Linked DNA regions of Planctomyces sp. SH-PL62. The protein of the gene in region 1 interacts with the protein of each later gene in a pairwise test. Links are inferred from orthologs where the notes say so. Each region holds a gene or a part of one and is shown in the gene's direction. Other genes may lie near its edges. The genes, in order: VT85_RS04145 and priA.

Region 1 (14,677 bases):
GCCCGATACGTTCATGAACCTGAGCGGCCGATCCGTCGGCCAGGCGGTCCGGTTCCATAAGCTCGACCTGTCGGACCTCATGATCGTCTGCGACGACCTGAACCTGCCGGTCGGGAAGCTCCGGATCCGCAAGGGGGGCTCCGACGGCGGTCAGAAGGGCCTCCGCGACGTCGCCGCTCACCTCGGCACCCACGAGTTCCCCCGACTTCGGATCGGCATCGGCGAAGCCGCCGAGGGTCAGGCCGTCGACTACGTCCTGGGCCGCTTCCGAGGGGCGGAGCGGGCCCGGATCGACGACTCCCTGATCCTCGCCTCGCAAGCCGTGGCCGTCTGGGCGACCCAGGGGGTCCACGAGGCCATGAATCGCTTCAACGGATCAACGACCTAACACCGACTTTCACGAACGCGGAATCAACGGAGGACTCGTCACTTGCCCGTCCACACCTACGAAGGCATGTTCCTTCTCGACAGCACCAAGGCCGCGGCCGCCTGGGACGACACCGTCAAACAGGTCCACGACATCCTCACCAAGTACGACTCCGAGATCGTGGCCAGCCGCCAGTGGGACGAGCGTCGCCTCGCCTACCCGATCGACGGCCACAAGAAGGGGACGTACCTCCTGACCTACTTCCGCACCGACGGCTCGAAGCTGAAGGAGATCGTCTCCGACTGTCACCTCAGCGACGTGATCCTTCGGGAGCTGATCCTCAAGGTCCACCCCAAGCTCGAGGAGCACCTGGTCAACCAGGCGATGACCTCGAACCCGAACGTCGACGCCGAGAACGGCCACGACGACGACATGGACGACCGCCCTCGCCGCCGCCGCCGCGAGGACTGAGCACCGTCGACCGGATAGTCGCTCCGCCCCGCACCCCCGTCGCAACCGCATCCATCGACGCGCGAAACGACTTGCAATGTAGGGAACAACCGTTTACCCTGTCTTCCAGGGTCACTTCGCGCTTCGGGAATCGGACGGGAAAGGAGCGGGGCCATGCCGGACTTGAACCGCGTGCAGCTGATGGGTCGTCTGACGTTCGACCCCGAACTGCGACGCATCCCCAACGGGACCGCCGTGAGTGAGCTGCGGATGGCCATCAACCGCTCCTGGCAGGGACGCGACGGCGAGCGCCGCGAAGAGGTGCTCTACATCGACGTCACCGTCTGGGACCGCCAGGCCGAGACCTGCTGTCAGATCCTCCGCAAGGGGAGTCTGATCTTCGTCGAAGGCTCGCTCAAGATGGACCAGTGGGACGACAAGACCAGCGGCGAGAAACGCTCCAAGATCCGCGTCCAGGCCGACCGCGTGCAGTTCCTCGACAGCCGTCGTGAAGCCGGCGGCGGCGGGGGCGGCGGTTACGGCGGGGACGAGGAATTCAGCCCTCCCCCGGCCCGCGAATCGTCCCCGCCCCGACGCGGCCGGCCGGAATCGGCGCCGGCCCCGGACCGTGGGTTCGACAACGGGCCGTCCCGAGGGGGGGGCTACGCTCCGACCAACACCGGCGGCCGTTCGACCGTCGCCCCAGACCAGGGGGACGACGACATCCCGTTCTGACGACCCGCCGGACGGGACGCCGCGGCGGCCCGGACGCGCGGCGAAACCGAATCGGGATGGCGCACAAACGTCCCGCTTGGAGTTTCCGGCCCGATCGGTTTCAATCGACTGCTTGCGCGTCGCGGTTGATCGGGAGGCCCCCGCCTCCCGCCGCGCGACCCTTCGAGCGGCCCGCTCGAATTTCCCAGTGGTTCGTTCGTTTACGGCTCGGCGCGGCTCTGCGGATGAGAGGATGGGGGAGGACGGCCGACGCTCCTCAAGCCCAGCGCGTGCCTTCAGGATCGAAAGTGACATCGACAATGGCGAAGACTCAATCCAAGACCTCGAAGCCTAAGTCCTCGGGCAAGGCCAAAGGGGACGGTTCTAAGAAGGCCGCACCGGCGGGTCCGCCCCGGCGTCCCGGCGTGGAACGTCGCCAGAACCACCCGCTCCGCGCCAAGAACGGCCACATGAGCATCATCCTGACCCACGAGGTCCCCTTCCTGGGACGCCCCGGCGACCTCGTCAAGGTCCGCCCCGGCTTCGCCCGCAACTATCTGATTCCCCAGGGCTTCGCCACGTTCGCGACCCCGCACAACCTGCGGGTCGTCGAGAAGCACCGCGAGCGGCTCCGCGAGCTCGAGGAGGCGCGCCGCGCCGACCTCCTGAACCTCGCCGCGCAGATCGCCCAGCGCTCGCTGACGATCGAGGCCAACGCCAACGAGGAAGGCCACCTCTTCGGCTCGGTCAACGACGTTCAGATCGCCGAGACGCTCAAGAGCGAAGGCTTCCCGATCACGGCCGAGAACGTCCGGATCGAAGGCCCGCTCAAGGACCTGGGGCTCTACACGATCAAGCTCCACCTGGGCCAGGACATCTACACCGAGGTCAAGCTCTGGGTCGTCCCCACGCACACCGAGGAAGCCGCCTCCTGAACGGCTCCCTCCCGCTTCCCAGGGCGTCGCGACGCGATCTCCGCGTCCGACGCCCTTTTTCGTTTCACGACGGCTCCCGCGCCTGACGTCCCCGGCCGCCTCTCGCCACGCCGGCCCGACCGCCCGACCAGCGCCGGCAAAGCTTCGCGCCCCCTCGCGACCCGATCCCGCCGCCTCTGGGTTTCTGCTTTTCGACGATGTCGACGGCGAAGAACGCCGATACAATCGTTCAGGCGATATGTCTTCGAGCGACTCCCCATGCGCCGACCTCGGGGATCGCCGGTCGAGGTTTCCAAGGAGTGGATCAGGTCATGGCGTCCGCCCCAAGCTACAGCAACGGCGTCGGCAGGGATGGCAGCGGGTCCGGCGGCTCGTACGCGAAGGCCGATTCCGGGCCGCTGGCCGACCGCCTGCCGCCTCAGAACCTGGACGCCGAACGCAGCGTCCTCGGCGGCATCCTGCTCGACAACGACATCCTTCACGACATCGTCGCGTTCCTGACCCCGGACGACTTCTACCGCGACGCCCACCAGCTCGTGTATCGCGCCGTCCGCGAGATGTACGACGACGGCAAGGCCATAGACGTGGTTACGCTGGCCGACGAACTCGACCGCCGGGGCCAGCTCGCGCAGGTCGGCGGCGACGACGCCCTTTCCGAGATCGCCAACAGCGTCCCGCACGCGGCCAACGCCCGCTATCACGCCGAGATCGTCCGCCAGAAGTCGGTCAGCCGCCAGCTCATCCAGAGCGCCACCGAGATCATCCGCGACGGCTATTCCAACCTCTACACCTCGCAGCAGCTCCTGGAGACGGCCGAGAAGAAGGTCTTCGCCATCGCCGAGGATCAGATCAAGGGGCAGGTCCACGAGCTGCAAGGCGTCCTGTCCGAGGCGATGGACCGGATCACCAAGCGGACCGAGGAGACGCACGTCGTCACCGGCGTCAGCACCGGGTTCATCGACGTCGACGACATCACCACCGGCTTCCAGCCCGAGCAGCTCATCATCGTGGCGGCCCGCCCCGCGATGGGCAAGACGGCCTTCGCCCTCAACATCTGCGCCAGCGCGGCGATCCAGCACCAGGTCCCCACCCTGGTCGTCAGCCTCGAAATGGGACGGCTCGAACTCGGCGAGCGTCTCCTCAGCGCCCAGGCCCGGGTCGATTCGAACAAGCTGCGGACCGGGCGGGGGATGGATTACCGCGAGATGAGCAAGCTGGGCAAGGCGTACGGCGAGATCGCCTCCGCCCCCATCCACATCGACGACACGCCCTCGCGCAACATGCTCCAGATCATGGCCTCGGCCCGCCGCCTGAAGATGCGCCAGGGCCTCGGCCTGATCATGATCGACTACATCCAGCTCATCGACTCGGACGAATCACGGGACAGCCGCCAGGAGCAGATCGCCAAGATCAGCCGACGGCTCAAGATGCTCGCCCGAGAGTTGCACGTCCCGGTCATCGCCCTGTCGCAGCTCAACCGGGCCGTCGAGAACCGGGAAGACCGCCGCCCGCGCATGGCCGACCTTCGCGAGTCGGGCGCCATCGAACAGGACGCCGACCTGGTCCTGCTCCTGCATCGTCCCGACTACTACGATCCGAACGATCAGCCGAACATCGCCGAGGTCATCGTCGCCAAGAACCGAGCCGGGCGGACCGACACCGCCAAGCTCCACTTCGTCAAGAACCTCACCCTGTTCGAAAGCTCGTCGAACATGGAACAGCCGATCGACGTGGGCCGACCCTTCTGATCTCGTCGGCCCCGCCCGCTCATCGCTTCGGCCTCTCCGACGTCGAGCCCGGCGACACCCCCGGCATTTGCCCACGCTTCGGCGGGGGCCAGGTTTCGCCCGGGTCGAGCCAGGCCGGGCGCGGCGGCGGTTCCAGGAACAGGTAACGAGCGAGAGCCTGCCGGACCTGGTCCGGATCGACGGCCTTCCCCTTCTCAGGTAGATCGAGCAGATCGACCGCGTCGTAGGCGTCGGGAAGCTCCGGGGCGTCGACTCGGCCGATCGCGGCGCGGACCGCGTCGAGGCCGATCCCCATCGATAGCGCCGTCTTCTCCGCCAGGTCGAACCGGCGAAGGTGCCGACGCTGATGCTCGGCCTCGTCCATCATCACGGCGTTGGTCCGCATCCTCTGGAGTTCGGGGATGGGAAACCGCGCCTGTTCCGTCGCCGTCAGCGGGGGGGCGCTGTTGAACCAGAGGTCCTCCACGCGAGGCCGGTTCAGCGCGACCAGGACGGCCGCAAAGGCCAGCACGCCCATCGCCGAGGCCCGCGACAGCCCGACCGGGGGCCGCGACAGCCGCCGCGACGATTCGGCCGTCCTCGGCCCCGACCACCAGCCGGCCGCGAACAGCACGGCCCCCACCTGCGGCGCGACGTGATACCAGGGGACGATCATGTCCACATTGATCGTTCGCAAGTACCTGTAATCCAGATACCCGCGCACCGTCCACTCGACCAGATAGCTCCCGACCAAAAACGCCGCGCCAGCGATCTCCATCGGATTGCACGTACGGAACCCGCCGCGACGGAGCCGGCTCGCGGCCCAGAGGCCGACCAGCCCGATCGTGAGCAAGGCCCCCTGCCCCGCGGTCGTCTCGACCGCCAGCCCGAGATTCCCCAGCACGAGGCTCTCCGGGATCGCCTGCATGGTGTGAAACAGCCCCTCGACGGGCCGGGCGGCCTCGGCGGCCGTCCGGCCGTGGAAGCTGACCCGACTGTCCACCTTCCCCGCGCCCAGGCCCAGCGCCAGCCCGACCGCGAGGACCGTGGCCGCGATCGGCGCGGCCGCCGCCCGCCGCGACCGTCGGCCGTCGAGCCAGAGGTAGAGCGCAGCCGAAGGTCCCGCCAGATGGCCGATCGTCCAGAACCAGCCGGCGCACGCGGTCGACGCCATGCAGAGCGCCAGCGCCGGCCGCGATCGCGACCGCCGCCACTCCTGCGCGTACCAGAGCGCCGCGACGGCCGCGAACGAGGCCCAGAGCGGCTGACCGGCCGAGTACCACGTCGCCGGCGCGAGCATCAGGGAAGTCGTCCCGGTCGCGACGGCCGCCGCGGCTCCGACGACCTCGCTCCCCGTCTCGCGGGCCGCGAACCGGCCGACCAGCATCATCGTCGCCGCCAGGATGCCGTACGACGCCACCGCCAGCACGTCCGGCACCCGCTCCAGGCTCCCGGCGCAGGCGACCAGGAACCACGTCACGACCCGCCAGGCCGGCACGATGTGCGTGTTGTGCGGCATGAACAGATTCGTGATCGTCCGCCCCAGGTCGCGCGAGGCCGACACATAAGCGAAATCGTCGCTGTAGACCCGATAGACCGCCATCGGATCGCGCGCGATGTGCCCCGTGGCCAACGGCGCGACCGGGTCGAAGAACAGGACCCAGGGCGCGGCCAGGATCGCCCCAGCAACGCCCCCTCCCCCACCGACCGAGTGGCCGACGCATCCAGGAATCGACCCGCTGAAACCCGCCGGACGCTCTCGACATCGTGTTGAAGCTCCGTGACCGTTGAACCGGCTCCCATCTTACACGACGACCGCCTCGAACTCCGAGGCCCGCCTTCCCCACCTCCGCCCCGGGGTTTCGCCCGCGTTTCGTCTTGGCTTTCCGGGCGGCTCGGGTCAGAATCAGAGTCGCATCGAGCGAAATCCCGACCGTCCCCCTTTTGCGAGAGACCGAGGACCGTGGCCGACCCCATCACGTACGACGACTTCGCCAAGATCGAACTCCGGGTGGCCAGGGTGCTGGAGGCTCGACCCCATCCCAACGCCGACAAGCTGCTGCTCCTCCAGGTGGACGTGGGCGGCGAGCCGAAGCAGATCGTGGCGGGCGTCCGCCAGCATTACACGCCGGAACAACTCGTCGGCAAGAACATCGTGATCGTCGACAACCTCGCGCCGGCGATGCTCCGCGGCGAGACGTCCAACGGCATGCTCCTGGCTGCGACCTCGGGCGAGAAGGTCATCCTGCTGACCGTCGACGACGCCGAGTGCGTCCCCGGCGCCAGGATCAAGTAAGAGGCCATCCCGAAGCGGGTTCGCCCCCCTGTTCTGGGCGCCTCCCACGCTCGGAGTTCCGTGCAGGGTGCCACGGGTCGTACGCGACCCGTGTCCCGTAGCGCCCACGGTCCATCTCCTCGCAGGAATTTCCCGGACTGTCGCTAAGTTTGAAAGCCGAGGCGCGTCCGCTTGCGTAGAGACCTCGGCGATTTCCAGACGCCGCCGGAACTGGCCGCCGCGCTCGTCCGAAGGCTCGGGCCGATCGGCGACCGCTGGTCCCGCGTGCTCGAACCGACCTGCGGGCGAGGGGGCTTCCTCAAAGCCGTCCTCGCCTCGCCGACGCCCCCGCGCGAAGTGATCGGCGTCGAGTTGCAGGCCGAGTACTGCGATCAATCGCGCGCGGCCCTCGGCGATCAGGCGACGATCCTCCACGCCGACGTCTTCGACGTCGATTTCGCCCAGCTCCCGTGGACCGGCGACGGGCCGATCCTCGTCGTCGGCAATCCCCCGTGGGTCACGAACGCCGAGTTGGGGAAACTGGGGAGCGGGAACCTCCCCGCGAAGAACAACGCCGCGAAGCTCGGTGGCCTCGACGCACGCACCGGGGCGGCCAACTTCGATCTCGGCGAGGCCGTCTGGCTCAAGCTGATCACGGACCTGGCCGATCAGGCGCCGACCATCGCCCTGCTCTGCAAGACGGCCGTCGCGCGTGCCGTCCTCCGGCGACTCGATCGGTCCGGCCCACCGCTGGCCGCCGCCGAACTCGTCGAGATCGACGCGCGACGCTGGTTCGGCGCCTCGGTCGGGGCCTGCTTCCTGACGATCTCGCTGGGCCAGACTGATCAGCCCGGATCGGGACGCGTCCTCGTCTTCCCCGATCCCGGATCGAAGGCCCCGGTACGCTCGATGGGGACGGTCCGGGGCCTCTACGCGACCGACCTCGACGCCGCGCTCGCGCACGAGTTCGCGATCGGCGAGAGTCCGGTCGTCTGGCGGCAAGGGGTCAAGCACGACGCCGCGAGCGTCATGGAGTTGACCGCGGAGTCGCCCGGCGGCCTGCTCCGCAACGGCCTGGGCGAGATCGTGGAAGTCGAGCCCGACCACGTCTACCCGCTCCTCAAGGGGGCCGACCTGAAGCGGCCTGCGCGCGAGCGGCCCCAGCGCGGCTTGATCGTCACCCAGGCGAAGCTCGGCGACGACACGCGCGATCTCGCCGCCGCCGCACCGAGGCTCTGGGCTTACCTCGAACGCCACGCCGACCGCTTCGCAAGGCGGCGGTCGTCGATCTACGAGGGTCGGCCGCCGTTCGCCCTGTTCGGGGTCGGCCCTTACACGTTCGCCCCGTACAAGACGGCCGTCGCCGGGCTCCACCGGCCGACGCGATTCCGAGCCGTCGGCCCGGTCGACGGCCGACCGACCGTCCTGGACGACACCTGCTACATGCTCCCCTGCCGTTCGGCCGCCGAGGCCGCCGTGCTCGCCGCCCTCGGCGACGACCCGATCACGCGCGGGCTGCTCGCGGCCTTCACGCCCGAACACGCGAAGCGGCCGGTGACCAAGGCCCTGCTGGCGCGGATCGACCTGGGCGTCGTCCTCGGCCGAGCGGACCGCCCGGCGCTGGTGGCGCGCGCCCTCGCGGCGCTCCGAGACGACCTTGGGCTGAACGCCGACTCGCCCGAAGCCTCGGCCGATACGATCGAAACCGAGATCGAGCGCCTCGCCCCGTTGCTTTCCCCGGCCGACGCCCCGACACTGGACCGATCCCCGACGAACCGCGTCACCCGCCCCCCAGCAGCCGAGGACTCGTGATGGCCTTCGCCACGATCCAGTATTTCAGCCGCTCGCTCTCGAAGGCGTCGGCCTTCAACGTCATCTTCCCGGACGACCCGGCCATCCCCCGACCCTGGTCGACCTTCTACCTCCTCCACGGACTCTCCGACGACCACACCATCTGGGCCCGGCGCACCAGCCTCGAACGGTATGTCAGCGGGCTGCCCCTCGTCGTCGTCATGCCCGACGGCGGGCGAGGCTGGTACACGAACGCCGCCGAGGGCTACGCCTACGAGGACGACCTCACGAAGGACGTCCTCGGCCTCGTCGAACGCACCTTCCCCGTCAAGGCCGAGCGCGCAGGCCGCGCGATCGGCGGGCTCTCGATGGGAGGCTACGGCGCGGTCAAGCTCGGGCTGAAGCACCACGAGACGTTCGCCAGCGTGAACTCCCACTCCGGCGCCCTGGCCTTCCTGCGGACCGACCCGGCCGAGAACAAGAAGCTCAGCCCGGAGTTCGAACGGATCTTCGGCAAGGAGCCGAAGGGGGGGCCGGAAGACCCGTTCGCGATCCTCGAAGGGATCGACCACGGCCGCATCCCGGCCCTCCGGATCGATTGCGGGACCGAGGACTTCCTCATCCAGCACAACCGCGACTTCCACAAGTTTTTGGAAGACCGCCACGTCCCCCACGAGTACGAGGAATTCCCCGGCAACCACAACTGGGAATACTGGGATAAGCATATCCAGGAAGCGATCGCGTTCCACGCCCGGAACCTGAAGCTCAAGCCTTGACCTCGACGTCGACGCCCTCCTCGGCGAGCACGTCCTCGCCGGCGAGGAACCGGACGACGTCGGTCAGCCGGCCCGTCTTCGCGAACACCTCGCGCTGACGGGTCGCGCCGTCGGGCCGTTCGGCCATCGCCCTCGCGTGCTCCAACCAGTGCGAGCAACCGAGGTGCTCGGCCGTCGGCGCCAGGGTCTCGGTCATGCGCCGGACGGCATCGCGGGCGACCTCGTTGCCCCCCGTCTCCGGGTCGACAAGGACCGCATCGAGCCCGTGGCGAGCGGCGCGCCAGCGGTTCTGGCGGATCATCAGGCGGCCGAACTCGTTCAGCTCGGCCAGCTTGAACCCCTTGTCGCTCGCCATGTGGTGGATCAGGCACTGGATCAGGGCCGTGAGGCCCTGGACCGAGGCCAGGTCGGTCGGCATGTCGCAGATGCGGACCTCGACGGTCCCGAAGCGATCGCTGGGACGGACGTCCCACCAGAGCTCCTTGGTCGTCTTGATCGAGCCGACAGAGGCCAGGTGCTCGGCCAGGCGGACGAACGACTCCCAGTCGCGAAGGAACGGCGGCTGACCGCCGGTCGGGGCCACCCCCATCACGTCCAGGCGATACGAGCTCAGGCCGGTGTCGCGACCGCACCAGAACGGGCTGTTGGCCGATAGCGCGAGGAGCGTCGGCAGGTAGTGCGAGACCCGCGTGCAGGCCCGCGCCGCCGTGTCGCCGTCGGCGACCCCGACGTGGACGTGCAGGCCGAAGGTCAACTGGCGTCGGATCGTGTCCTGGTTGTCCTCGATCAACTGCGCGTAGCGATCGCTCACCGAGATATCCTGATCCAGCCAGTATGAGAAGGGATGCGCGCCCCCCCAGGCCACCTCCGCCCCGAACCCCACGGCGTGCTCCGACACCATCGCCAGCTTCGCCGCCAGGTCTCGGCCCACCTCGTCCACGTCCCGACAGATCCCCGTGTTCACCTCGACGCAGCACTGGTAAAGCTCAGGCTTGACCGACTTCGCGAACTCCTCCGGGATCGTCCCCAAAATGTCGTCGCCCACCGGCGACAGATCCTTCGTCTCCCGGTCGATGATCTGCATCTCCAGCTCGACGCCCAGCGTCGGCCAGTCGCTCCCCCGAAACGGTTGGACGGGCATCGCTGCGCCCCCTGCTGTCAGACTGTCGGAAAGGTTGTCACGGACCCCGATCCGTAGGCCGGCGGGTCTCTGGAAGGCTGTCATGCATTTCTCACGCCGGAAATCCGGGACGATCGAGGACAGCCCGAACGACTTCGTGTTGCCGCAGAGAAACAAAGCGACATCGCAGCCCGATTTCGACCGCCTCACCGTTGCAAATCGCTCCGGAGACTTAAATTATGTCGGGGGATCGAGAGCATGAACGACCCCCACCGACGACCGCCGTCCACCCGACTCCTCTTCCCGATCCTGGCCACCTGAACCCTGGTGTCCAAATTTTCATTGAGTCCATCTGGATAGTTCGACGGCGCATGGCAAAATGAAGGGCGAGCGAGAGGGTTTCACCCCGACCCTGGTAATCGGCGGGGGGCTTGGAGGCCCGGAACGTGCTACGCGAACTCTCGGTTCAGAACCTGGCGACGATCGAAGACGTCCAGATCGCGCTGGAGGACGGCTTCTGCGTCTGGAGCGGCGAGACCGGTGCGGGCAAGAGTCTCTTGCTGTCGGCCCTCGGCCTGGTGCTCGGCGGCAAGGCGTCGGCCGACCTGGTGCGGGCGGGGAAGCCCGAGGCCCGCGCCGGCGCCGTCTTCGAGATCGAGCACCCCACCTTGCGGGCCGATCTCGAGGAGATCCTCGGGGCGTCGCTGGAGGATGGAACGCTGATCGTCAACCGTCGCGTCTCCGCCCAGGGGAGGAGCGCCGCGCAGGTCAACGGCATGCCGGTGACGATCGCCACCTTGCAGAAGCTCGGCGAGCGGCTGATCGACGTCCACGGCCAGTTCGAGAACCGCGCGCTCGTCGATCCCGACCGCCAGCGGAGCCTCCTCGACGCCTTCGGCGGCCTGGAAGAGCTGCACCAGGCCTACGCCGAGGCCCGAGGCCGGCACGATCAGCTCCGACGCGCCCGCCAGGCGCTCATCGACGCCACCCAGGCCCGCCAGCGCGAGCGGAGCCTGCTGGAGTTCGAGCGAGGTGAACTCGCCACGCTCGCACCCAGGTCGGGCGAGCACGACGAGCTGGTCCAGGAATCCCACATCCTCGCCAACTCCGAGGCTCTCCGGACCGCCGCCGTCGACGGCCACCGGCTCCTCTACGAGGCCGACCGCTCGGCGCAGGAGGTCCTCTGCCGGGTCGCGCGGTCGCTCGAACCGCTCGCGAAGGACGTCCCCGAGCTGGCCGACGCCGCCACGACCCTCGAACGGCTCGCCGACGAGACCCGCGAGGTCGCCTACACCCTCCGCGACCTGGGGCAAGGCTGGGACGAAGACCCGGAGCGTCTTGAAGACGTCGAGGCTCGGCTCGCCCAATATCGCAAGCTGTCGAACCACTTCCACCGCGAGCCGGACGAACTGGCCGCTCTCAAGGCCGAGATCGAGGCCAAACTCGCCGCCATCGAGCGCGACGAGACCGACCTGAAGGAGTTCGACAAGCCCCTCGCCGAAGCCTGGGCGGCCCTCAAGCGGGCCGCCGCCGCGCTCTCCGAGGGGCGTCGCAAGACCGCCAAGGATTTCGGCAAGGCCATCCAGGCGCGGCTGAAGTGCCTCGGCATGGACCGGGCCCGGCTCTCCGTGGAGGTCGAGTTTCGCGACCTGGGGGACGACCCCACGGCCCCCCCGCCCCCCGAGTCCGGCGCGGACCGCGTCGAGATGATCTTCCTGGCGAACCCCGGCGAGGTCCCCCAGCCCCTCCGCAAGATCGCCTCCGGCGGCGAGCTGTCGCGCGTGACGCTCGCCGCCAAGGCCGTGCTGGCGGCCGTCGACCGCGTGCCGACCCTGGTCTTCGACGAGATCGACACCGGCGTCGGCGGTCGGCTGGGCTCGGCCCTGGGGAAGACGCTCGCCGACCTGGCGAAGCATCATCAGGTGGTCTGTGTCACCCACCTGCCGCAGATGGCCAGCTACGCGCACAAGCAGTGGGTCATCCGCAAGCAGGTCGAACGGGGCCGAACCCGGACCACCATCGCCCCCCTCGCCGAGACCGAGCGCGTCGCCGAACTCGCCGCCATGCTCCGAGGCGACTCCGCCGTCGAGAGCACCCGCCGCGAAGCCCGCGAAATGCTCCGCGAAGCGCGAGAAGCCGTCGGCGTCGCCTGACCGGGCCGATCGAAAAGCTGCCGAGCCCCTTTTCCGTGAGGGAAGGGACTCGGGCGGCGGACTCCATCCTCATTCGGATGGTCTCAAGCGTCGGCGGTGCGCATCCCCGGTCGGCCGACGCGGGAGAGGAACGGTCGGGGCGCCGCGGCGCGTGGCGAACGGTTGGCGAACGCCTCCGCTGCAAGGGCTCGCCGCGCCGGGGGGGCGTCGAACGGGCGTCGGTCGAGGTGGCGAGCGGCGCCGTCGCGACGGCCGGGGCGTTCGTCGCCGTCCAGGTCGACCAGCCCGAGGATTCGATCGAAGTCGACGACGAACCCGAGGCCGGCGTGCCGTAGACCTGGATGTCGTAGAGAGAGTAGTTGTTCGACCCCGCGCTCGTCCGGGTGGCGAAGATCCGCACGAACCGGCCGGAGCCGGACAGTTCTCCCTGGATGTCGGGGCCGGGCCGGGCGTTGCCGACGAGCGAGCGGATCGAGGTCCAGTTCCGGCCGTCGTCGCTGACCTGGATCTGGTAGTCGACCGCATAGGCCCGCTCCCACTCGAGCGCGACCGCGGCGAGGTCGTACCGCGCGCCCAGGTCGATCGCGATCCAGCCGTTCGCGTCGGGTTGGTTCCACTGGCCGCTCGACCATCGGGAGGCGAGGTTTCCGTCGATCGCCATCGAGGGGGCGTAGAAGTTGCCCTCGTTGCTCGACGAGGTCGCGACCTTGCCGGTGACGAGGTTGGTCATCGGCTGGCCGTAGACGTTGAAGTCATAAAGCGAATAGTTGTTGTTGATCGGGCCGGGCTGGGTGCACAGGACCCGGACGTAGCGGCCGACCCCGTCGAGATCGGCGAAGAAGGCCGGGCCGGCGGCGCCGGCGCCCTGGACGGACCGGAGCGTCGTCCAGTTCTTGCCGTCCACGCTCGACTGGATCTGGTAGCTGGCGGCGTAGGCGGTCTCCCAGACGAGCCGCACGTCGCGGATCGCCGAGACCGCGCCAAGGTCCACCGAGAGCCAGGCGGCCTGCGAACTCTGCATCCACTGGCCGCTCGACCAGCGCGTGGCGGCGTCGTCGTCGAACGCGCCCGACGGGCCGAACTGGGGGGACTCGGACGAGGTCGCCGTCGCGGGCTTTCCCCGGGCGAGGTCGTTGAGCCGGGCCCCGGACACCTGGAAATCGAACAGCGAGTAGTTGTTCGAGCCGGCGCTCGTCCTGGTGGAGTAGACGCGGACGAACCGCCCCTCGCCCGAGAGGCCGGAGAGGACGACCTGGCCGGGAGTCTGGTTGCCGGAGACGGTCTTGACGGTGGTCCAGGCCGAGCCGTCGTCGCTGACCTGAATCTGGTAGTCGACCGCGTAGGCCTGCTCCCAGTTCAATCGGACTTCGCTGATCTGGTAGTAGTCCTGGAGGTCGACCGCGTACCAGGCGTTCGAGGTGCTCTGCATCCACTGGCCGCTCGACCAGCGGCTCGCCGAGGAGAAGTCGACCCCGAGCGCCGGGTTGTACGACCACGACTCGATCGACGAGGCCGACGCGGGCTTGCCGGCGGCGAGGTTCGTGGCCGGGCGGATCTCGACGGCGTCGACCTTGGCGTCGCCCTTGACCCCCTTGAACGCGAGCGTGATCGTCCCGGAGCCGTCGGCCTGGACGATGAGGTCGCGGGCGACCGCCTTGTTCCCGCCGCCGGCCGCGGCGAAGACGTCGAGCGAGTAGATCCGGGTCGCGCCGTTGACGAGGACGTCGAACCGGCGCTGGTCGGGGCCGTCGTAGAGGGTCTCGGAGAAGTCCAGCCGGACGTGGTAGGACGCCCCGGCGGTCAGGCCGTTGATCCTGTACGAGAAGGCCGAGCCGTGGCGATCGGTCCGGAAGACGCTCGCGGCGGGCGGGGACTCGACGCCGCTCAGGTCGACCGTCGCGGTGGTGGTCGAGGTCGAGCCGCCCTGGAAGTAGGCGTCGGCCGAAGACCCCGAATCGATCACGATCGAGCCGTTGGGCGAGGCGAGGCCGTGGATAGCCCGCGAGACGGCCGCGGCGGGGTCCAGGACGCCCCCGGTCTTCGACCAGGCGCCGACGCCCTGGGACCTGGGGGCGGCGGTCGATTCCAGGACGTCGAGCACCTGCCGGGCCGTCGCCGTGGCGGGGAGCAGCTCGTGGACGACGCCCGCGACGCCCGAGGCGTAGGCCGCGGAGTAGGAGGTGAAGCCCTCGGGCCCCGCGTACGCGCCGAGGTCGACGTGGATCGGCCCCCAGCTCGAAGCCGGCGTCAGGTTCCCGTTCGAATCGACGGCCGCCGCGACCAGGACGTTGCCGGGCGTGGGCCGGGTGAACGAGTAGAGCGAGTCGTCGGCGTAGGGGGGGAAGACCGGGATCAGGTCGATGTTGCGG
Region 2 (14,921 bases), 880 kb from region 1 along the record:
CGATCATGCCTTCCCCCCCTCGCGGGAGAAGGTACCCGTGCAGCGGCGGATGAGACCAAATCGCCTCGATCACCGACCCGTGGCGCCCGAGGCCGCTCGCCAATGACGATTCATCAAAGCAACTACGTATGAGGGGCGGCCAGCCCGAGGGCCGGCACCGTTTCGGTTGATCCGCGATGATGGTCCCCCTCATCGGCTTCCGGCCACCTCCTCCCACCACGGGAGAAGGCAGGATTGCGCGAGCCTTCCTCCGGGCGATGGCCCGGCTCCGTAATCGGTCGGGAGGGCGCATTGTGAGGATGGCGGGTTGCGCTTCGGAGCGATCGAGAAGGGCGATCGGCTGCGGGGGATCGATGCCGGAAGCGATGAAAAATCGCCGTTCGAAGCCAATCCCGGAGTCGGAAACCAGCATCAAAACTCAACCGCCGCAACGACTTGCGTCCGATGGCTTCGTTTAACGCCGGTCCAAACGAAGCCATTCCGGTCATTCGGGCCGGGCGAGGGTGGGCATGGCGAAGTCGGAGGTGAAGGTGAGGGAGGTTTGGCCTCCCCTGGCGAATCGGATGGTGTTGTCGAGCAGGCGGAGGGCGAGGGGGTCCCCCTGGCGGCTGTTGAGGACGGCGACCTCGGAGGCGGACCAGTCGTAGTCGATGACCCGGATGGTGACGGGGTCGCCATACTTCCAGATGATCGGCTGGGGGAAGGTGTAGTCCCAGATCGGCCGCGTGGAGTTGGCGATGACGGGGGAGGGGCCGTAGGTCACGCCGCCGACTTCGAGGGTCACGCCCAGGTCGGGGCCGCCGCCGGCCAGGTACTTGGCGATCGACGGGGAGACCTCGCCCCGGCGCAGGGTGACGCGGTAGCCGTGGGGGACGGAGACCTTGTCCCACCAGTCGAGGTACGTTTTGGAGGTGCTGGCGAAGCGGCCGTCGGGATGGTCGCGGAGGTAGTCGCGGAGCCGCCGGGCGACCTCGGCGACGTCGTCGGGGTGGGCCGTGGCGTGGTCGTAGGCCTGGCGGTAGGAGTAGGCGTCCCACTCGCGGAGGATCTTGTCGCGGGCCTCGATCGCCTCGCTGATGAACAGCCCGCCGGTCTGGTGGGCCTTCAGGTAGTCCTGGTACTTCTCGATCCGGGTCTCGAAGCTCGTCGGCTGGCGCTGGGAGTATTCGCGGGCGCGGGCGATGTCGCGCTCGTCCAGGCGGCGGACGTAGTCGTCGAGCCGCTCCTGGACCTCGGACCGATACGGGCTTTCCGGGTGCTCGTTCAGGAACTGCCGCGAACGCTCGATCAGGTCGGCGAGCGAGGCGTTGGGGAGGGACTCGGAGCGGACGAGGTCGTCGATGGTCCGGCGTTCGGCGGCGCTTCGACGGGTGGTCAGCTCGGCCTTGAGACCCTGGGCCAGCTTGAGGATCTCGGGGCGTCGGGGGGTGTCGGGGAACTCGCGGAGGAAGCCGTCGAGCGCGGTGACGGCCTTGGCGGGCTCGTCGATCGCCTCCAGGGAATTGGCCTGGGCGTACACCTCCTTCCAGCGCTCGTCGTGACGGACCTGCTCGCGAGACTTCTCGACCTCGCGGATCGCCGGGGCGAGCTGGGGGGCCTGGTTGCGGGCGGCCTCCAGCCGCGCTTCGAGATCGGGGACGACGGTCCCGGCGGCGATCTGCACGCCACTGGCCTTGACGCTCCACTCGGCCTTCTTGTTCGCCGCCTCGCGGGCGAGCCGGGGGAGGACGTAGGGGAGCGTCGGGTGGCCTTCCAGCAGGTCCGCCCAGCGCCCGGCGACGGCCGTGGCCGTATTCCCCGGGTCGCGCTCGAACGCCGAGGCGACGTGGTAGCCCCAGTAGTCGTAGCCGACCACCACGCCCGCCAGCAGTGCGAGGGCGCCCGCGAGCTTCGCCGCCCGTCGCAGCGTCCGGCCCCGCTCCCGACGCTTCAGCCGGGCGCGGAACTCGTACGTCCGGTTCGATCGGGGGTAGCGCTTCTCGTAGGCGGCCAGGCAGCGCCTGAGCCTCGGGAGGTCGCCGGCGGCGAGGTCCCAGAGCAGCTCCATCTGGGCGCGGTCGCGGGTCTCGAGCTGCTCGGCGACCCAGCCCAGCGGGCCTTCGAGGCCCATCGGTCGGATCTCCGACGGCGGCCGGTTGCCGTCCGAGCCGGTCCCGAACGAGCTGACGGCGAAGATCACGCCGTCGGGCGCGTGCTGGCGGAGGGCGTGGCGGGTCATGCCGTACTGGCGGTCGACCAGGGCCTCGACGAACGCCTCGTCGGCCGTCGAGCCCCGCCCCTCGCGGGCGAGCACCCGGTCGAACTTGGTCAGGAGCAGGGCGACGGGGCGGTCGGTGCTGATGTCCTCGGACCGCTCGATGTACCGCTCCAGCAGGTTCTCGACCTCCTGCTGGCGGCGCCGGCGCTCGGCGGGGTCGTTGGAGCCCTCGGGGTCCAGGCAGAGGAAGACGGCGTCGCAGCCGGCGAAGAACTCCTGGATCGGCTCGTCGGTCCCCAGGGTGACGTGCTCCCCCTGGTAATCCTTGACGATCAGCTCGAACCGAGCGGGGCCGTGGTACAGCCGCAGGTGCAGCTCGGTTTCCGAGAGGGTGCCGGTGGTGGACTGGCCGGACTCGATCTGGGCGATCTTCTCGGCCAGGTACTCGGCGGTCGGGGGGTCGGCGGCGGCCAGGCGCACGCCCGGCACCTGCCCCCCGGCGGCCTGCCGGTAGAACATCGCCAGCAGGGTCGTCTTCCCGACGTTCCGATGCCCGAACAGGGCGATCCGCTTGGGGCCCGTGAGCCGGGCCTCCAGGGCGTCCAGTCGCGCGTTGCGGCGGTTTGACACGCTCGTCCCCGATCTCCTGAGCCACCAGACCAGACGTGAGGGCGTCCATGCCCACGGCGGAAGGGCCGTCGAGAGTTCGCGGCCGCTTGCTGATGATCGACCGTTTCGACCCTCGACCCGAGCGTCCCCGGCCGGGCCGAGGGTCGCGTCGGGAGGGATGCTCAACCCCCGTCGAGTTTACCGCCGGGGGGAGCGGACCGCTTCCCGCGTTCGATACGAAAGGGGAGGGCGGGTGGTTCGATGCCGATCGTTCAGGCCGAACGTCGCGAGACGGCCTTGCGGAACAGCCAGAGGGCTCCGGTGAACGGCCGGAGCATCGTCCGCATGGGCATCCCCAGGACGACCAGGAGCGCCCCGCACGCCACGAGCCCGGCCAGGATCACGCCCAGCTTGCGGAAGACCAGGAAATCCAGCCCTCGGCTGGCGAGGGCCTCGCCGATCGAGGTCTCCAGCCCCTGGGCCAGACCGCCGCCGACGGTAGTCGCCAGGGTCACGCCGGCGCGGGCGAATTCGCGGGCGGCGTACTCGGTGGCGCGTCCGGTGTAGTCGATGAAGGCGTCCGGGTTGGCGTAGAAGGCGGCCAGCACGCCGGCCGCGGCCAGCTTCTTCTTATGAGGAAGGACCTGGGTGGTCAGGAACTCCCAGCCCCCCCGGCCGGTCTTGCGCAGCACGCCCAGACTCTCCGGACCTTCCTTCGCCAGCACCTCGGCCACGTCGTCGCCGAACGTCCGCACGGCGGTCAGCCCCTCCGGGCCGAGCCGGCCGATCATGGCCTCGGCTTCCTGGGGATACCGCTGGGCGATCCGACGGGCCGACTCGCCCATCTCGACGACCACCCGCTTCTCGGCCGGCTTGAGCGCCGAGAACGTCCGCAGGGCGTCGGCGTCGCGGCCCACGAGCTGGCCGAAGCGGCTCTCCAGCAAAAGCTCGCTCGGGTTCTCGACCCGACGCGCCGCCGCCGCGAATTCGTCCGACTGCTTGACCAGGCCTTCGAGCCCTTCCTCGGTCCCCTTCGCGAACAGCTTGCCGCCGCCGCGGGCCTCGATCCGGGCGGCGTCGCCCGTGTGCAGCACCGCCTTGCCCCCGCGAGCCTCGACGATGATCTGCTGCACGACCTCGTCCAGCCAGGAGAACGCCCCCGCCCGCGCCGGGGACGACGTCCCGAGCACGGCCGCGGCCAGGGCCAGCCCGAGTATCCGAATCAGGCCGAGCCGGCGAGCCGGCTGCCCGCTGTGGGAGAGGAGCAGCATGTTCCCTTTCCTTCCGCGCGTGTTCCGAGAACCAGAGGAAGTCGATTCGGCCGAAGCCATCCTCTATTGTATCGCCCGAAAGGTTTTCCAAGGTGAAGCCCGCTCGATTCCGAAAAATCGCCGGGCGATCGGTCAGGGGGCCTCGCGATAGAGCTTGTGGGCCTCGATGTAGGCTTCCACGGCCCTCGGGGTCTGGTAGCGGATGCTCCGGCCCTCGGCGAGCCGACTCCGGAGGCCCTGGGAAGCGATACCGATCGGGGGGATCGAGACGAACTGGAGGGGTCGGGCGTCGGGGCCGAATAGCGAAGCGGGAGGGGGCTCAACGTCCGATCCCGGCCGGTTCGCCACCACGATCGTCGCCGTCGCGGCGATCTGATCGGGCTGCCGCCAGGTGGGGAGATCGACCAGGCTGTCGCCGCCGATCAGGAAGAACAACTCGTCCTCGGGGCGTTCCTCCCGGATCTGGGCCAGGGTGTCCACGCTGTAGGAGGGTCCCGGCCGGGTCGCCTCGATCTCGGAGACCTCGAACGCGTCATTCCCGGCGATCGCCAGCCGGGTCATCTCGATCCGATGATGGACCGCCGACCGTTTCGCCCCGCGCTTGTGGGGCGGCTCGTTCGCGACCACGAACCAGACCCGATCCAGGCGGCAGGCCTCGCGGCACTGCTCCGCGAGGATCAGATGCCCCAGGTGGATCGGATCGAACGTCCCGCCGTAAACCCCTAATCGCATGGACGAGCAAACCCCCTTCGACCCGACGGAACCTCGACCGCGGCCGTCTGGACAGGCGTGCAGAAGTTCGACGGTTCGGCGTATAATCTCGATAGTCAGCCGACGGCCCGGAAACTCGACGATAGGTTCGCCCGATGAGCGTTGTCAATCAGGATGATCGGGACGGCGAGGCCGCCCGTCCCTCGGGAAGGTTGGTCCGCCCCCCGTCGTGGTTCGGCGGCGAGGACGTCGCGCCCGCCGAGCGCGGGGGGCTGTTCATCGAGGTCGTCGTCAATCGGGCGTTCGACCAGGCGCTGACCTACGGCGTCCCCCGCAAGCTGGTGAGCGGGGTCCAGGTGGGCCAGCGGGTGCGGGTCCCCCTGGGGAAGCGGGGGGGGCTGGTGACGGGCTACTGCGTGTCGGTCGGCCTGCTCCCGCCCGAGGGGCTCGACCCGTCCCGGATCAAGAACATCGCCGAGATCCTCGACCCGGTCCCGCTGATCGACGCCCGGATGCTGGAACTGACCCGCTGGATGGCCGGGTACTACCTGTGCTCGTGGGGCCAGGCGCTCGACGCCGTGGTCCCGGCCGGGGTCCGCAACCAGGCGGGGACGCGGATCGGCACGTTCCTGGTCGTCCCCCCGGAGACCCTCCAGGCCTGGCGGGACGGGACCCTGGAAGCGACCCTCACCGCCAAGCAGGCCGCCGCGATCGACGCCGTCTGCCGGGCCGAGGGAGACATGCTCACCGTCTCCGACGTCTGCCGACGCGCCAAGTGCGGGCCGGGGGTCGTCGCCGGCCTCCGCCGCGACGGCCGCCTCCACACCGTCAAGCGCCGGCTCGCGCTCGACGAGGCCCGCAAGGCCGCGAAGGACGAGGAGGCGGACGCGACGGCCCAGGCCCCGGCCCCGGCAGCCGCCGAGGCGACCGAGGCCAAGCCGAGGCTGGCCCTCACGCCCGAGCAGCAGGAGGCGATGGACGCGCTCTCGCCCGCCTTGCAAGGGGACGCGTTCGCCCCGTTCCTGGTCTTCGGCGTGACGGGGAGCGGCAAGACCGAGGTCTACCTGTCGGCCATCGAGCAGGTCGTCGCCCGAGGCCGGGAGGCGATCGTCCTGGTCCCCGAGATCAGCCTGACTCCCCAGACGATCCGGCGCTTCAAGCGTCGGTTCCGGCGGGTCGCGGTGCTCCACAGCCACCTGAGCGACGTGGAGCGGCACCGCCACTGGCGGAACATCGCCCGGGGCGAGATCGACGTGGTCGTCGGCGCCCGCTCGGCCATCTTCGCCCCCACCCGCCGCCTGGGGCTGATCGTCGTCGACGAGGAGCACGAGAGCACCTTCAAGCAGGAGACCGCCCCCCGCTACCACGCGCGCGACGTCGCCGTGAAGCGGGCCCACCTGGAATCCGTGCCGGTCATGCTGGGCTCGGCCACCCCCTCGCTCGAATCCTGGTCGAACGCCGAGCGCGGGCGATACACGAAGATCGACATGCCCAGCCGCGTCGAGGGGAGGCCGATGCCCGCCGTCGAGCTGATCGACCTCCGGCATGAGAAGCACATGACCGGCGGCCTGAGCGACACCCTGCGCCTGGCCATCCACCAGGCGCTCGACGACGACGGCCAGGTGATCCTGCTGTTGAACCGCCGGGGCTACAACACGTTCATCATCTGCCCCAAGTGCGGCGAGGTGGTGAAGTGCCGGCACTGCGACGTGGCGGCGACCTTCCACAAGGGGCGTCGGCTGCTGATCTGCCACATGTGCGACGCCGAGCGGCCTTGCCCCCCCGCCTGCCCGTCGTGCCACGCCCCCGTGCTCCACTACGGCGGGATCGGGACCGAACGCCTGGAGCGCGAGGTGGCGATGGAGTTCCCGTTCCACGCCGCCCGCCGGATGGACTCCGACACCATGCGCCGCCACGGCAGCCATGAGGAGGCCCTCGCCGCGTTCAAGTCGGGAGAGGTGCGGATCCTCCTGGGGACGCAGATGATCGCCAAGGGGCTGGACTTCCCGAACGTGACCCTGGTCGGCGTGGTCGACGCCGACGTGGCCCTCCACCTCCCCGACTTCCGCGCCGCCGAGCGGACGTTCCAGCTCGTGGCGCAGGTCGCCGGCCGCACCGGGCGGGGCGACCGCAAGGGGAGGGTGCTGGTCCAGACCTACAGCCCCGAGAGCCCGGCCATCCTCCACGCCGCCCGCCATGACTACGAGAGCTTCGTCACCCAGGAACTCCCCCATCGCTCGGCCGTCCTGGCCTCTCCCTACGGCCGGATCGTCCGGCTGCTGGCCCGAGGCCGCGACGAGGGCCGGGTGAAGGCGTACCTCGACGAGCTGACGACCGTCCTGCGGGCGAAGGCCGATCCCTCGGTGCGTTTCCTCGGCCCTTGCCCGGCCCCCGTCCTGAAGATCAAGGAAGAGTTCCGATTCCACCTCCAGCTCCGGTGCGCGACGCCGGGCCCTCTCCGCTCCCTCCTGCACGACCTTTCCAATCCCCCGCTCCCCCCCAAAGTCGAGCTAGCGGTCGACGTGGACCCGGTAGGGATGCTCTGATCGGGCCGGAGTCCGCCTATTCGGACGCGGTTCCTGCAGGGGGCGGGGCGACTCGGCTTTCGGACGAGGGAAATTCACGGAATTTCCGACAAAGCCCCAAAGTCGCGTTTACAGGTTTCCCGACCCGGAGTATTCTCCCCGCCGTTGGCTCACATCACGGACATCTTGGCGAAGAGACTCATGGCGGAGTCTAGGCGGAGGCGGGCATGGATGCGATGGCCTTCAGCTCTCATCCTTCTCCCTTCCCCCCGATCCGTCGCGATCTCGCGGCCCTCCCCAAAGGGGGCCCTCCAGGAAGCCTGTCCGGGTCGTGATCCCCGTGTCTCGCGAAGTTCGATCCGCGCCGCGTCTCAACCGAGCGGGCGAGGCCGTCGCGACGCGAGTCAGAAGCAGCGACCGAGGAACCAGGATTGCGTCGTGACAATCCGATCTTGTTCAGGAGGAAGAGATGAGCATGACTAAAGGATTGACGAGGCTGCGGTCCGCGGCCCTCGCGCTGGGGATGATCGTCGGCACGGGCCTGGGCTCGAACGTCGAGGCGGCCGCGATCCTCAAGTACCAGACCGCCACCGCGATCGACCTGAGCAAGGGGATCAGCGGGCCGAACCTGATCAGCTTCACCCCGGCCAGCGCGGCGGGCGTGGACCTGGCCTCCGGCTCCGTGAACGCCGGCCTGGGGACGTTCGTCGTCGCCCCGCCGGCCGCCGGGTCGAGCACCACCTACAACAACGTCGGATTCGCCATCACGATCCTGCCGCAGGATCTCAACGGCAACCCGCTGACCGCCCTCTCGACGGTCATCACGGGCGTGCTCAACGGCGTCGTCGACAGCCCCTACCACTCGACGGTGACCGCCACCTTCGACCAGCCGATCGACGAGCTGGACCTGGGCACGCAGAAGCTCAGCTTCAGCTTCCCCAAGGGCGACAAGCTCCTGGTGCCCTCGCAGTCCAACGCCGGCCTGACCACGGTCGAGGCCCTCATCACCTCGACGAACACCGAGGCCCCGGTGCCCGAACCGAGCACGATCGCCCTGGTGCTCACCACCCTGGGCGGCCTCGGCCTCCGCAAGTACGTCTCCGGCCGCCGCACCAAGGCCGCCTGAGCCCGGCCGATCGGCCGCTCCTCTCGACACGACGAGTCGTCACGACGACTTTTCCTCCGGACCCCCGGCGATCCTCCCGATCGCCAGGGGTTTTTTCATGCGCCCCGCCCGCCGCCCGCCTTGCCGACCGCCCCAGTCCTCCCCATGATTGATCGGGATCGGGATCGGGATCGAGGCCGCGGGACCGTCACCCTCGGCCGTCGGCGATTTTCGAGGGGTGCACGGTCCGGCCGGCTGCGGGGCGTCGCCTACTTAGATTGAGACGATGAAAGTAGGGGCGACCGCCATGGCCGAGGGGCCGATCGAGCTGCTGACCAGGGCCCGCGCCGGGGAGACCGAGGCGCTCGGCGAGCTGTGCGCGCTGTACCGGAACTACCTGAGGATGGTCGTCCGGACCGGCCTGGGCCCCCGGCTCCGCGAGCGCCTGGAACTCTCCGACGTGGTCCAGGAGGCGCTGGTCGAGGTCGTCCGCCAGTTCCCCCAGTTCACCGGCCAGAACGAGGCGGCCCTGGTGGGCTGGCTGCGGCGGCTGGTGGGCCAGAAGCTCGCCGACCTGGGCCGCTTCCACAGCCGCACGAAGCGGGCCGGGGGGGTGGCCGCGGTCCCGCTCGACGCCCCCTGGGACGGCGGCCGCGCGGAGAAGGGGGGGGACGGGGGGGGCGGCGGACGTTTGCTCGACATGCTGGCCCTCAGCCAGACCAGCCCGAGCGAGGTCGTCAGCCGCCGCGAACTGATCGTGCTGCTGGCCGACGCCTTGGCGGCGCTCCCCGAGGGAGAGGCCGACGTCCTCTGGCTCTACCACGCGGAGGGCCTGTCGTTCGAGACGATCGGCGAGCGCGTGGGGCTCAGCCGGAAGTCGGTGCGAGGCGTCTGGGCGCGGGGCCTCAAACGCCTGAAACGCTCGCTCGAAGGCCCGCCGGGCGGATCCTTGAGGTACGACGATGACCCAGCCGGCTGACGACGCCGCCTCCGACCTCACCCCCTTCGACGACGACGACCGTCTGGGGGAGGCGATCGAGCTCTATCTCGAACTGATCGAGCGCGGCGAGGCCCCGGCCGCCGAGACCTTCGCCGCCCGCTACGGCGACCTCGGGGCCGACGTCCGCGCGGCGCTCGAAGGCCTGGAGCTGGTCCACGGCCTGGTCGGCGGCGGCAGCGGATCGGCCGTCTCGGGGGACTCGGGGCCCGGCCGGAACATCGAGTCGGGCCGCCGGATCGCCGGCTACCGCGTCGTCCGAGAGTTGGGACGCGGCGGCATGGGGACCGTCTACGAGGCCGTCCACGTCGGCCTCGACCGCCCGGTGGCCCTCAAGGTGCTGGGGACCCACGCGGCCCCCGACTCCTCGGCCCGCCGCCGCTTCCTGAACGAGGCCCGCACCGCCGCCGGGCTCCACCACACCCACATCGTCCCCGTCTTCGACGTCGGCCAGGTCGGCGGGCTCTGCTACTACGCCATGCAGCGGATCGAGGGGAGCGGCCTCGACAGCGTGGTCCGCTGGCTCCGCCGCGAGCGCGGCAGCGGCGCGGGACGCTGGAGCGAGACCGGCGGGCGGAACTCCTCCTCCTCCGCCACGAAGTTCCTGCGGGCCTGGTCGCGGGCCTCCTCCGGACTCCCTTGGACGCGACGCTCGCCCGCGCCCGGCCCCCGTTCGCAGATCGCCGACGACCCCACCCCGACCTGGTCCCACGGCCATTCCCTCTCCCGGCTCTCCCGGTCGGGCGCGGCGACCGCGCTGGCCGTCGCCCGCCCCCGCGAGGACGAGTCCGCGCCCCCGTTCGAGCCCCCTCGCGGCTCGTCCTACTACCGATGGGCGGCCCGGGTGGGGCGCGAGGCGGCCGAGGCGCTCGACCACGCCCATCAGCACGGGGTCATCCATCGCGACGTCAAGCCGTCGAACCTCCTGATCGACGCCGCGGGGTCCATCTGGGTCGCCGACTTCGGCCTGGCCAGGCGGCTGGCCGACCCCGGCCTGACCCACCACGACGGCATCCTCGGCACGCCCCGCTACATGAGCCCCGAGCAGGGCCGGACCGGCGTGATCGACGGCCGGACCGACGTCTACAGCCTGGGCGCCACCCTCTATGAGCTGCTGACCCTCCGGCCGCCGTTCGACGGCTCCAGCGCCGCCGAGCTGCTCGACCAGATCGCCGGCCGCGAGCCGGCCCCGCCTCGCGCGATCGACTCCCGAATACCCCGCGACCTGGAGACGATCGTCCTCAAGTCGCTGGCGAAGCGGCCCGCCGACCGCTACGCCACGGCCGCCGACCTCGCCGCCGACCTCGCCCGATTCCTCAACCGAGAGCCCGTCAAGGCCCGGCGGATCAGCCTCCCCGGCCGGGCCTGGCGCGTCTTGCGGCGGCATCCAGGCATCAGCTCGGTCACGGCCGCCGCCAGCCTGATCATCCTGGCGGTCGCCGCGTTCGCCTACCACCGCGTCGTCAAGGAGCGCGACCTCGCCGAGCAGGAGCGGGACCTGAAGGTCGAGGCCCTGCACAGGGCCGACGCGGCGCTCGCCAAGACCGAGGAGGCGATGCGCGAGACCCAGGCCGCCCTGCGGACGGGGCTCTGGCGGCACGCCGAGCTGGTCCGACGCACCGACGCCCCCGACCGCCGCGGCCTGGGGCTCGACCTCTTGAAGCAGGCGGCCGCCCTGGAGCCCGCCCCCGCGATGAAGGCCAGCCTCCGCGACGAGGCCGCCGAATTCCTCATCCTCCGCGACGTCGAGCCCCGCGTCGACCTGGCGACCGGCCCGACCCGCGACGTCGTCCTGGGCGCCGCCGGCTCGCGGCTCACCTCCCTGACCGCCTCGATCGACGGCGAGGAACTGGCGTTCTGGGACGTGGCCTGCCGCCGCCGAGGCGACGCGGTCGCCCTCCGCAAGCTCGCCAGGGTCGACCCCCGCGACGAGCCCCCGCCGTCGGGAGGCCGCGGCTCCGGGGGAGGCGGCGCGTCGCCGCGACGGGGGGGCTGGTGGTGGGGCTGGGGCGATCGGCTCGCCCCCTGCGGCTCGAACCTGGCGGTCGTCCCGGAGGAGGGCGCGTCGATCCTGCTCGTGGACGCCGCCACCGGCGGCCTCGTCCGGGAGCTGGACCGGGGCGCCGGCCGCGTCGTGGGGGTCTTCGGCGAGCCGACCGGCAAGCGGCTGGCGTCCGTCGAGATGGAGGTCGAGCCCCGCGAGGGACCGCCGACGCCCCCTTCCTTCGACAACCTCGGCCCCCGGCGCGACTATCGCGTGGTCCTCTGGGACCTCGAACCCTCCGAACCCCACGCCAGGGTGCTCGACCTGGACCTGGAAGGCCGCTACCCGATGCCCCCGATGGTCGCCGTCTCGGTCGACGGCAAGACCCTGGCCGTGACCGCCTCGGGCGCGACCACCATCCGGCTGTTGTCGACCGAGGACGGCGGCGAGATCCGCGCGATCGAGGCCCCGGCCGACGTCCGGGCGCTGGCCCTGGGGGGGCGGGACCTGCTGGCCGCGGCCTCCGAGGGGACGATCCAGCTCTGGAACCTCGCGAACCCCGACGCCGCCGGCTTCGTCACCAGCCTCTCGTCCTCGCAGAGCCCGGTCGTCCGGCTCCAGTTCAATCCCCAGGGGACCCTGCTGGCGGCGGCCTCGTTCGTCGGCCCCCAGGTGGAACTCTGGGACGCCCTGACCCACAAGCTCGTCGCGGTCCTCTCCGCCGCCGACCCGGTCGCGGACCTGGCCTTCTCGGCGGACGGCCGCACCCTGGCCGCCGGCGGCCGGAACCTCACGACGTCGTCGTGGACGATCCACGAACCGGCCGTGCGGACCCTGGTCGGGGGCCTCGACTCCCGACCCGTCTCGATCGCCTTCCGGGACGACGGCCTGCTGGCGATCGCCGACCTCGCCGGCGACGTCTGGCTCTGGAGCGAGCCCCGAGCCGCGTCCGAGGCGGCCGTCGCGGCCTACCGCCTGTCCGCGGCCCAGTCCGAGACGATCGCCCGCCAGGACGTGGTCGGCCCCCCGTCGCCGCCGTCGTCGGCGCCCTGGCCCGCGCCGGCGACCGCAGGACCCTGGTCCTGGCGCGGGGCCGCTCCCTCTACCTCTGGGAACCCGATCGGCCCGACCGGCTGCTCCCCCTGACGAGGGTCGACGAGGCCTTGAGCGGCCTCGCGCCCCCGTGGGCGTCCGGGCCTTCCGACGACGCCCGCCGGCGGGGCCCGGCCCAGCGCCCCGTCGTCGGCCCCCCCGCGCCCCACGACAAACGCCTTCGCCCCCCCGGGCCGGCGGAAACGCCGCCGTGGGCTTCGCCGTGGGGTCGGCTCCGGTCGTTCCAGATCGCACCGGCCTCCGATCGGCTCTACCTCGTCTTCGGAACGCCCCCGTCGGTCCAGGCGTGGTCGCTGCGACGGACCGAGGACCGGGTCGAGGCGACCGTCGAATCCTGGGTGGACGCCCCCCCCGCCAACCCCTCGGCGATCGCCCTCAGCCCCGACGGCGGCCTGCTGGCGATCAGCGACGGCACCGGCTCCATCGTCCTGATGGACGCCCTTCGGCTCACGGTCGTGGGCCGGATCGCCCCGCGACCGGACGAGCCGGAAGCCGTCGCGACGGCCCTGACCTTCTCGCCCGACGGCCGTCGGCTCGCGGCCGGCTCGCAGCAGGGGGTCCAGTTCTGGGACCTCGACGTCCCCTCCTCCCCACGCCCCTCCTACCGGCTCCCCGGGCCGAGCGGGCGGACCTTCGCCCTCGCCTTCCGTCCCGACGGCCGCCGGCTGGCGGTCCTCGGCGCGGACCCCGCCGTCGAGTTCTGGGACCTCGACGCGCTGGAAGACGCACTGCGGCGGCTTGATCTCGGCGACTGACCCCTCGGAACGTCGCGGCGCGTCCTCGGAACGCCACGCATGGCGGCCCCCGTCGTCTCGGGACGACGCGCGGGGCCGCTTCCGCGCGCGTGGATGGATTTCGGCGACGTCGGCGTCCGGCGTCGGGTCGCGGTCGTAAGAAGCGTGTCAGCGAAGAAAAGCGTGGACGGAATCGAATGGCGGATGAATTGGAAAGCGTGCTGGAGAGCCACTTGATGATGCGATCACTTCTCGGTTCGGTTGCGGCGGTCGTCCTCTCGGCGGGTCTTGGCGCGGGGGCCGCCCACGCCGATGCGACCTTGATCAGCCAGTTCAACGGCGGCGTGAACGTCAACATGACCTATTCGACCGGGAGCGGGACGGGTTCGGAGACCGGCGGCGCGGGCGCCTTCACCCTGACGCCGACCGGCCCCGCGGGTCCCGCGTTCGCCGGCTTCTGCGTCTCGCCCGACGTCCAGGTCGGCTGGGGGCCGGACACCATCTACGCCAGCTCGGTCCTGGAACTGAACACCGTGGGCCAGTCCTTCTTCACCCATTCGAGCTTCTCGGACGTCGGCAACCGGCTGGCCTACCTGCTGGTGACCCACGGCGGCGGCGACTCGACCGCGAATTCCGCCCTGGCGCTGGCGATCTGGTACACCATGGACCAGAACTTCAGCTATACCGGCGGCAACACGGCGGTCAACAACCAGTACTCCTCGTTCATCACCTTCGCCGGCTATGACGGCGGAACGTTCTACGGCGAAGGCCTCGCGAAGCTCTTCGTGATCGACCCGGTGGGCTCGTATCAAAACATGATCGGGCTCACCGGCCAGAACTTCGTGCCCGAGCCCGCGAGCCTCGTCTCGGCCGCGGTCGGCATGGGAGCGATGGGCCTCTTCGGCTACCGCCGGACCCGGCGGGGTGCCAAGCCGCCCGTCGCCTGAGCGACGCGGGCTCTGAAAAAGCGAAGCGACGGCCCCGTCCCCCCATCCGGGACGGGGCCGTTCGCATTCGAATCGCGGCGGGCGGGAGCGTCAGACGACGATCTCGAAGCCGGCGCGCTGGGGGCGGGAGAGGAAGCCGTTGGCCTCGTCGTCGCCGACGATGGCCTCCTTCTCCGGATCCCAGGTCAGCTTGCGGCCGCCGAGGCGGATGGCGATGTTCGCCAGGTGGCAGGTGGTGAGGGAGCGGTGGTGGCTCCAGACGTCCGAGGCCGGCTTGCCCCGGTCGCCGCAGCAGGCGAAGAAGTTCGCCATGTGGTCGTCGTCCAGCTTGCCGTGACGCAGGTCGCGGAGCAGGGACTCGGGGATCGGGTCCTTGTACAGCGCGGCGACCGCGCCGCCGTCGAGGTCGATCCGATCGCGGGTGACGAAGATCCGGCCCCCCTCGCCCTGGAAGGTCACGCCGTTCTCGGTGTCGTCGCGGATCTCCAGCGGGACGCCGTCGGCGAAGGTGGCCCTCACGAGGAAGCTGTTCGCGGTGTTGTAGCAGTCGTCGACGGTCGCGAAGCCCCCCTTGTAGGGGACCGGCAGCACGGCCCGCTCGACCTCGATCGTGGTCGGGCCGGTCTTCTCCTTGTCGAGCCCCCAGTGGGCGACGTCGACGTGGTGCGCGCCCCAGTCGGTGAGCTTGCCGCCGGAGTATTCATACCACCAGCGGAAGTCGGGGTCGG

Evidence for each region.
Region 2: the proteins of VT85_RS04145 (region 1) and priA interact in binary tests that used the Escherichia coli proteins (3 or more experiments, as listed by UniProt). The link is inferred for Planctomyces sp. SH-PL62 from one-to-one orthologs.

The regions. Positions count from the first base shown.
Region 1 is NZ_CP011273.1:1,047,660-1,062,336, reverse strand. Bases 1-2,771 are described here. They hold VT85_RS04145 (single-stranded DNA-binding protein), read left to right. Parts: upstream 1-991; coding sequence 992-1,552; downstream 1,553-2,771. Other genes in these bases: rplI (50S ribosomal protein L9), read left to right, coding at 1,957-2,466; rpsF (30S ribosomal protein S6), read left to right, coding at 431-838; pth (aminoacyl-tRNA hydrolase), read left to right, coding at 1-388. In the rest of the region: dnaB (replicative DNA helicase), read left to right, coding at 2,778-4,214; VT85_RS04130 (hypothetical protein), read right to left, coding at 4,234-5,796; metG (methionine--tRNA ligase subunit beta), read left to right, coding at 6,157-6,489; VT85_RS04120 (hypothetical protein), read left to right, coding at 6,661-8,280; VT85_RS04115 (alpha/beta hydrolase), read left to right, coding at 8,280-9,035; VT85_RS04110 (YbdK family carboxylate-amine ligase), read right to left, coding at 9,025-10,176; DNA repair protein RecN, read left to right, coding at 10,602-12,308. UniProt on the Escherichia coli protein: Plays an important role in DNA replication, recombination and repair. Binds to ssDNA and to an array of partner proteins to recruit them to their sites of action during DNA metabolism. Acts as a sliding platform that migrates on DNA via reptation.
Region 2 is NZ_CP011273.1:172,683-187,603, reverse strand. What follows is about bases 4,624-7,638. They hold priA (primosomal protein N'), read left to right. Parts: upstream 4,624-4,943; coding sequence 4,944-7,334; downstream 7,335-7,638. Other genes in these bases: nadD (nicotinate-nucleotide adenylyltransferase), read right to left, coding at 4,624-4,809. Also shown: VT85_RS00715 (TRAFAC clade GTPase domain-containing protein), read right to left, coding at 485-2,827; VT85_RS27245 (hypothetical protein), read right to left, coding at 3,079-4,077; more of nadD, read right to left, coding at 4,210-4,623; VT85_RS00695 (PEP-CTERM sorting domain-containing protein), read left to right, coding at 7,789-8,439; VT85_RS00690 (sigma-70 family RNA polymerase sigma factor), read left to right, coding at 8,705-9,397; VT85_RS00685 (serine/threonine-protein kinase), read left to right, coding at 9,381-12,545; VT85_RS00680 (WD40 repeat domain-containing protein), read left to right, coding at 12,563-13,267; VT85_RS00675 (PEP-CTERM sorting domain-containing protein), read left to right, coding at 13,483-14,193; VT85_RS00670 (Gfo/Idh/MocA family protein), read right to left, coding at 14,284-14,921.